One region of the Herbaspirillum sp. VT-16-41 genome, then DNA from elsewhere that is predicted to be linked to it. Evidence: predicted binding sites of a transcription regulator. Region 1 holds the regulator's gene; the other holds the start of a gene.
The links. Region 1 encodes sigma-54, which starts transcription at its own class of promoters, with help from an activator protein. Its sites were predicted from a motif close to TGGCANGNAANCTGCTTT; they were not measured.
Positions count from the first base shown of each region.

Region 1 (3,881 bases):
ACGTCGATCACGTTGTCGAAATGGCGCTTGATACGGGCCAGCTTGCTTTGCACGTATTCCCGGATGGCGGGGGTCAGTTCGAGGTGGTGTCCACTGATGGTCAGATTCATACAAGACTCCTATCGTGAGGTCACTGGAGGTTCGTGCGATGCATCGTCTACAGCTGCTGTACCACGGGCACGGTCTTCGTGTCGGATGGCATGGGCACCAGGTAGGGATGCTTGCCTGAACACAGCAACGGTACTGCTACAGAAAAACTGAGGAAAGCTCAGAGGGACTTGCGGAGATTGACTGGCGGAATCTTCAACACTTCGCGGTATTTGGCGACTGTGCGTCGCGCGACCACCATGCCTTGTTCTGCCAGCATATCCGCAATCTTGCTATCGGATAATGGGGTCTGCGGGTTTTCGGCTCCTATCAACTGTTTGATCAGCGCCCGTATCGCGGTGGAGGAGGCTTCGCCTCCGGTTTCAGTCGCGACGTGGCTACCGAAGAAGTACTTCAACTCGAACATGCCGTGCGGCGTGAGCATGTATTTTTGAGTTGTCACACGAGAGATTGTGCTCTCGTGTAGACCCAGTGTATCAGCAATTTCACGCAGCACAAGGGGCCGCATGGCCACTGCGCCATGTGAAAAGAAGTTTCTTTGACGTTCGACAATAGCCTGCGCGACTCGCAAAATTGTATCGAAACGTTGCCGCATGTTCTTGATGAGCCACTTGGCTTCCTGCAACTGCGACGACAGCGATCCTTCGCCCTTGGCCTGCTTGAGCGCACTCGCATACATTGCATTGACGCGCAGCTTGGGCATGACCTCATGGTTGAGCATGACCTGCCAGCCGTTCTTTGTCTGTTTGACAATCACGTCTGGCACCACGTAGTCCGAAGCATCGCGCGCGAATTCGGCACCCGGATGCGGACGGCACTGACGGATCACCGCCTGTGCTTCGCGCAGGTCCTCGTCATCGCAATCGAGAGCCTTCTTGATCTTGTTGAAATCGCGCTGTGCGAACAGCGGCAGGTAATCCTCGACAATCCTCAAGGCCAGCTTGCGGGTGACGAAGGGCACCTTGGGCAGGCGGCGGATCTGCAGTGCCAGACATTCACCGGCACTGCGCGCACCCACTCCGGCCGGGTCCAGGCTCTGCAGCAGCTTCAGCGAGATCGACAGTTCTTCCAGATCAACGCCCAGCTCTTCCGGCAGGCGCGCCAGGATGTCTTCCAGCGGTTCCTCCAGGTAACCGCTTTCGTCCAGCGCATCGGTGAGCAGTTCCAGCAGCGCACGGTCGCGGTGCGTGCGGGCGGTGACCCGGATCTGTTCCAGCAGGTGTTCGCGCAGGGTCAGCTCATGCGCTTCCAGTTGCGGGCGGGCATCGTCGTCGTCGGGCGATTTGCCACTGCGCGCCACGTCGTCGAAGCTCCAGTCGGATTCGCCACTGACACCGCTCTCGGGGCTGTTGTCTTGATAGTCGAAACTGGCTTCGCCATCAGTAGCGGAGGGGGCTGCTTCGTTGCCGCTGTCGCCAGCGGGCTCGGCCACTCCGGTGGAGGGCGCGGAAGAGACCGCGCCATCGGCCAACAGGCGCACCGAATTGTCGAGAGCGTCGTCCAGGCGTTCGAGCAGGGGATTGTCGGACAGGATCTGTTCCAGTTCCTGGTGCAGTTCCAGCGTCGACAGTTGCAACAGCCTGATCGACTGCTGCAGTTGCGGCGTCAATGCGAGGTGCTGCGAGGTACGTAACTGGAGCGACTGTTTCATCTGTCTTTCTGGGAGCGGCGTGGCCCGCTGGTTGCAATACCGTTGTGTGGCCGATGGACGGCGGGTGCTACATGCGGAAGTGTTCGCCTAGGTATACGCGGCGCACCGATTCGTTGGCGATGATCTCTTCCGGGTTACCGCTGGCCAGCACCGTGCCCTGGTTGATGATGTAGGCGCGGTCGCAGATACCCAGGGTTTCCCGCACGTTGTGGTCGGTGATGAGCACGCCGATGCCGCGTTCCTTGAGGAAGCGCACGATGCGCTGGATTTCGATCACTGCAATCGGGTCGATACCGGCAAACGGTTCGTCCAGCAGCACGAAGCGCGGATCGGTGGCCAGTGCGCGGGCGATTTCCACGCGGCGGCGTTCGCCACCGGAGAGCGACAGTGCCTGGCTCTCGCGCAGCTTTTCGATCTGCAGTTCATGCAGCAGGTTGTTCAGGCGGCCCTCGATTTCATCGCGCGAGAGCGGCTTGCCGTCTTCCTGGCGCAGCTCCAGCACGGCGCGGATGTTGTCTTCCACCGTCAGCTTGCGGAACACCGAGGCTTCCTGCGGCAGGTAGGACAGCCCCAGCGTGGCGCGCTTGTGGATCGGCAGGCGCGAGATGGGCGAACCGTCCAGATCGATTTCGCCACCGTCCGAGGGGACCAGGCCGACGATCATGTAGAACGAGGTGGTCTTGCCGGCACCGTTGGGGCCAAGCAGGCCGACCACTTCGCCACTGCGCACTTCCATGGAGACGTCACGCACCACCTGGCGCGCACCGTAGCTTTTCTTCAGGCCGCGAACGACCAGTGAGCTTGCCATCGTTACTGGTCCTTTCCGTTCTGACGGCGCTGGGCCGGTGCCGGCGTAGCGGGCTGGGCGGGCGTGGAAGGCTGGGTGGCATCCGCCGGCGGTGGGTTCTTGGGCTGGATCACGGCAGTGATGCGTCCTGCCCCCGGCTTGCTTTCGCCGCTGGCGGTGTTGTTGACGGAGTAGAACTCGGCGCGGCTGTCATAAGAGATGAATTCGCCATTGACTTCGTCAGTGATGCGGTTGCCATCCATGCGCTGAATGTGCGCCCGCTGGAACAACTTGGAGATTTCGGTCTGCTCGGAATACTCGATGCGTTCGGCCTGGCCCTCGATCCACAGGTTGGGGCCGCCATCGCGCTTCTGGCGGAAGTTCGCCAGTGCACCAGGGGCCGCGTACAGCACCGCATTTTCATAGCCGTACTGGTCGGTCGTGAGCACCACGCGGCCTGCCTTGATGATCAGGGTGCCGCGGGTCATGACGACGTTGCCGGTGAAGGTCTTCACCTGGCGCACGTCGTCGTAGACCATCTGGTCCGCCTCGATGTTGGTGGGCTTGGTGGAGTCCGCCTTTTCGGCGTGGGCCACGCCGCACACGGCAGCCAGCATCAGCATCGGCAGTAAGAGTGAGCGTTTCATGGATTTCCTGTCTGATCGGTTCTTGGCGTTTTTATCGTGGAGACAACCGGGTTAGCGTTTCTTCGGCGTGGGCTCGTAATAACCGCGCACATTGCCGAACAACTGCACAACCTGGGTGGCGTTGTTGGCCAGCATGCCCACTCCATTCAATCTGGTGGTGCCCATCGTCATTGCAACCGGTTTGTCGGTCTTGACGATCTCGTCATCGGGTAGCAGCAGCAGGTATTCCGAGACCAGATGCATCGGCGCACGGCCGTTGGCGGCGCCACGGATGGCGTTGGCATTGCCATACATGTGGATCTGGGTCTGGTCGTCGGTCACGCGCGCAGTGTCGGAATACAGTTCCATCGGAGGCTTGTCCTTGTCCAGGCTGTGCACCACGGGCTTGGTAATTTCGAAGGAGTCGTCCAGCGGGAAGTGGACCATCTTGGTCCCGGAAACGTCATAGCGCGGAAGTCCCGTGGGACCGAGTTTCACGTAGCTGAAGTTTTCCAGGTAGTAATCGGGTTTGCCACGCGGGCGCTGCACTGCGTGCTGGTCGCTGGAGGCACGCAGGGCCTGCAGCACCCAGAAGCTGCCCAGGGCTGCGCCGATCAGGATCACCACGATCACTGCCAGCCGGATGCGCTCGGCGGCGCGTTCTCCGCTGCGCCCGCTCATGCCAGGTACGGCGCCAGCGCCGCCTCGT
Region 1 covers NZ_MUXB01000099.1:82,592-86,472, reverse strand. The annotation lists gene raiA (ribosome-associated translation inhibitor RaiA) at 1-110, opposite strand, end outside; gene BTM36_RS08820 (RNA polymerase factor sigma-54) at 269-1,759, opposite strand; gene lptB (LPS export ABC transporter ATP-binding protein) at 1,827-2,567, opposite strand; gene lptA (lipopolysaccharide transport periplasmic protein LptA) at 2,570-3,193, opposite strand; gene lptC (LPS export ABC transporter periplasmic protein LptC) at 3,245-3,853, opposite strand; gene BTM36_RS08800 (HAD family hydrolase) at 3,850-3,881, opposite strand, start outside.

Region 2 (3,881 bases), on a different contig from region 1:
GAACATCTGCCAGGCCATCTTCGAACTGAAGCTGCCGCATGCCGATTCGCCCTCCGGCTACATCACCGCCAGCATCGGCGTGGCCGCCCTGCAGGCCGACGACAGCACCACCGCCGAGCAGGTGGTACGCATTGCCGACCAGGCGCTGTATCACGCCAAATACCAGGGCCGCAACCGGGTGGTGCTGGGCAGCGATGCCACGCGCAACCTGTGATTCCGGCGCCTGCCTGCTGACAAAGCGCTGACGATGGAAGTCGCTTTGTAAAGTTTGATAAAGCGCGGCTGTTCCGCCCTGAACCATTGACCGTGCGCTGCATCATACCGCTATGCCAACCCGTCACCCTTGAGAGAGGTATAGCAGATGAACCCGAGTCGCCAAGAAAAAAAACACTGGACCATTGAAGACATCGACCTGAACCGCATTGACCTGGAGCGCGTACGCCACGATGAAGACCTGTTCTATCTGGTCGCCTGTGCCTCCTTCGTGGAAAGCGGTTCGGACCTTTACACGCACAACCTGGTGGAATACTACAAGGGCGATGCCGAGGTCGAGAGCTGGCTGCGCGAACAATGGGAAAAGGAAGAACTGCAACACGGCGCGGCGCTGCGCGCCTATGTCGAACACGTCTGGCCGGAGTTCGACTGGCAGCGTGCCTATCAAAGCTTCCTCGACGAGTATTCCGGTTACTGCAAGGTCGAGCTGCTCGAACCCACCCGCGCCCAGGAGCTGGCGGCGCGCTGCGTGGTCGAGACCGGGACCTCCACCTACTACCGCGCCCTGGCGCGTGCCACGGACGAGCCGGTGCTCAAGCACCTGGCGGGCCTGATCGCCACTGACGAGGTCAACCACTACAAGCACTTCTACCAGTACTTCCGCCGTTACCGCCGCCAGGAAAACATCGGCCGCTCGCGCGTCTTCGGCACCCTGAGCCGGCGTACGCTGGAACTCAAGAACGAGGACGCCGACTGCGCCATCCGCCATGTGGTGATGGTGCACAAGCCGGAGCTGGCAGCCGACCCGGTGCGGCTCAAGGAACTGGCCTCGCGCATGAGCCGCACGGTGCGCATGAATCTCAAACCCGAGACCACCATCAAGATGATCATGCGGCCGCTGGAGCTGCCGGTGGCGCTGCAGAACATGATCGAGTTTCCCCTGCGGCAATTCATGCAGCACGTGCTGTTGCGCTGAACGCCCTGCAATGGATGGTCCGGCTGCAGGGGCCGCAAGGAGCCCATGAAGTGCAGTACCCCGCATCCGGCCGGATCCCATTGTTAACAATCCTGACGGCCCGCCTGCTGCCCGGTGCGATCCTTTCCAAATCACGCCAAACCCGCCTGGGCTGGCGCCTGGCGACTTGCCCCAAGATCGGGCATCAAGAAGCGCCAGCTTGGTGAATATTGCCGTTGCACCATGACGCTGTCGACAATTGCGCTCGCCTTTGGTGCGCAAATCTGTTCCGGCTGACAACATTTCTCCCTCCTGCCGTCTCGTCCCGCCCCGCTTTGATGCAGGCCTGCGCCCGTGGCGCGCCATTGGCACGCATTCTGCTAAAGCGACTGGGCAGTGAAAAAAATCTTCCAAAACTTTTCTCGAGGGAGCACCACATGTCACGTCGTACCGTACTGAAAGCCACCGCACTGGGCGCATTCGCACTGGCCGCATCCTCCTGGCTGCCCTCCGCCTTCGCGGCCGACACCATCAAGGTCGGTATCCTGCACTCGCTGTCGGGCACCATGGCCATCTCCGAAACGTCTCTGAAGGACGTGGCCCTGATGACCATCGACGAAATCAACGCCGCCGGCGGCGTGATGGGCAAGAAGCTGGAACCGGTGATCGTTGACCCCGCTTCCAACTGGCCGCTGTTCGCAGAAAAGGCTCGCCAGCTGATTTCGCAGGACAAGGTGTCGGTGGTGTTCGGTTGCTGGACCTCGGTGTCGCGCAAGTCGGTGCTGCCGGTCTTCAAGGAACTGAACAGCCTGCTGTTCTACCCGGTGCAATACGAAGGTGAAGAGCTGGAGAAGAACGTCTTCTACACTGGTGCTGCGCCCAACCAGCAGGCCATCCCTGCGGTCGAATACCTGATGTCCAAGGAAGGTGGCGGCGCCAAGCGCTTCGTGCTGCTGGGTACCGACTATGTCTACCCGCGCACCACCAACAAGATCCTGCGCGCCTTCCTGCACAGCAAGGGCGTGAAGGACTCCGACATCGACGAGGTCTACACCCCCTTCGGTCACTCCGACTACCAGACCATCGTGGCCAACATCAAGAAGTTCTCGGCCGGTGGCAAGACCGCTGTGATCTCGACCATCAACGGCGACTCCAACGTGCCCTTCTACAAGGAACTGGGCAACGCCGGTCTGAAGGCGACCGACGTGCCGGTGGTGGCATTCTCGGTGGGTGAAGAAGAACTGCGCGGCGTGGATACCAAGCCGCTGGTGGGCCACCTGGCTGCCTGGAACTACTTCGAGTCCGTCAAGAATCCGGTCAACGCCGCCTTCATCAAGAAGTGGAAGGAATACGCCAAGGCCAAGAACCTGCCCAACGCCGATACCGTCGTGACCAACGACCCGATGGAAGCCACCTACGTCGGCATGCACATGTGGGCGCAGGCCGTGGAAAAGGCCAAGTCCACCGACACCGACAAGGTGATCGCCGCCATGGGTGGCCAGACCTACAAGGCACCGTCGGGCTACACGCTGGAAATGGACAAGACCAACCACCACCTGCACAAGCCCGTGATGATCGGCGAAATCAAGGCCGACGGTCAGTTCAACGTGGTCTACAAGACCAAGACCACCATCCGCGCGCAACCGTGGAGCCCGTACATCCCGGGTAACGAAAGCAAGCAGAAGAACTAAGCTTGTTGTAGTTGCAAGGCGTTCTTTCGGAGCGCCTTCGATACGCCGCGTTGCGGCTACTCAGTCCGAACGGGTCCTTGTTGCACAACCCACGGACCGTCCGATCTGAGTAGCCGCGTGGGCGGCGTATCGAAGGCGCTCCAACCGCCGCACGTTCCTCCCTCCACAAGAAGAACGCCCGACGATGCGCATCGGCCACGGCTTCGTGTCCGGCTCGCGCTTCGAGGCGCACACCATCATGACACCAGCCATCCAGTTCCTACGCGGGCTCCTCGCGACCTGGCTTTGCGTCCACGCCCTGACGGCGGGCGCGGCCATCGCACCGGACCTGCTCAAGCCCCTTGGCGGAGACGACCCCGACGCGCGCATCACCGCCGTCAACCAGATTGCGGCGCTGGCCAACGACGACGCCCTCAAGATTCTCAATGCCCTCAACAGCGACGCGCTCTATGTCACCCCTGCCGGTGACGTGCTCATCGTCGATGATGCGGGCAAGGCCTTCAACCCGGCCACCGACCAGACCGGCCCGGCACCTGATGATGCCGAGGGCATCACCGTCAACAACCGCCTGCGTGGCGCCGTCGACGGCGCCCTGTCGGGCTTGAAGCTGCTCTCGCCGCAACGCGACCAGCGCCTGGCCGCCGCCAGCGAGCTCCTGAAGAATGCCGACCCAGCGCAGATCCCGCTGATCGAAAAGGCGCTGGCCAAGGAGAGCGATCCCCAGATCAAGGACGTGCTGCTGCAGGTACAGGCCACTGCCAACCTGCATGCCACCGACCCGGCCGCGCGCCGTGCTGCGGTGAAGACGCTGGCCGAGACCACCAATGCCTCACTGAAGCCGGCGCTGGAAAACATGCTGGCCAAGAATCCGGATGGCTCCTATATCGAACCCGATGAAGGCGTGCGGGTGGAAGCCGTGCGCACCCTGTCGGCGCTGGACCGCCACCTGGCCATCGTGGACTTCGCCGGCAAGCTGTTCTATGGCGTCTCGCTGGGCAGCGTACTGCTGCTGGCCGCGCTGG
Region 2 covers NZ_MUXB01000119.1:18,234-22,114, reverse strand. The annotation lists gene BTM36_RS17445 (sensor domain-containing diguanylate cyclase) at 1-214, shown strand, start outside; gene BTM36_RS17440 (ferritin-like domain-containing protein) at 362-1,189, shown strand; gene urtA (urea ABC transporter substrate-binding protein) at 1,606-2,859, shown strand; gene urtB (urea ABC transporter permease subunit UrtB) at 3,098-3,881, shown strand, end outside.
Region 2: a site for sigma-54 is predicted at 1,535-1,552, ahead of urtA (urea ABC transporter substrate-binding protein). Genes of this name have one in related genera too.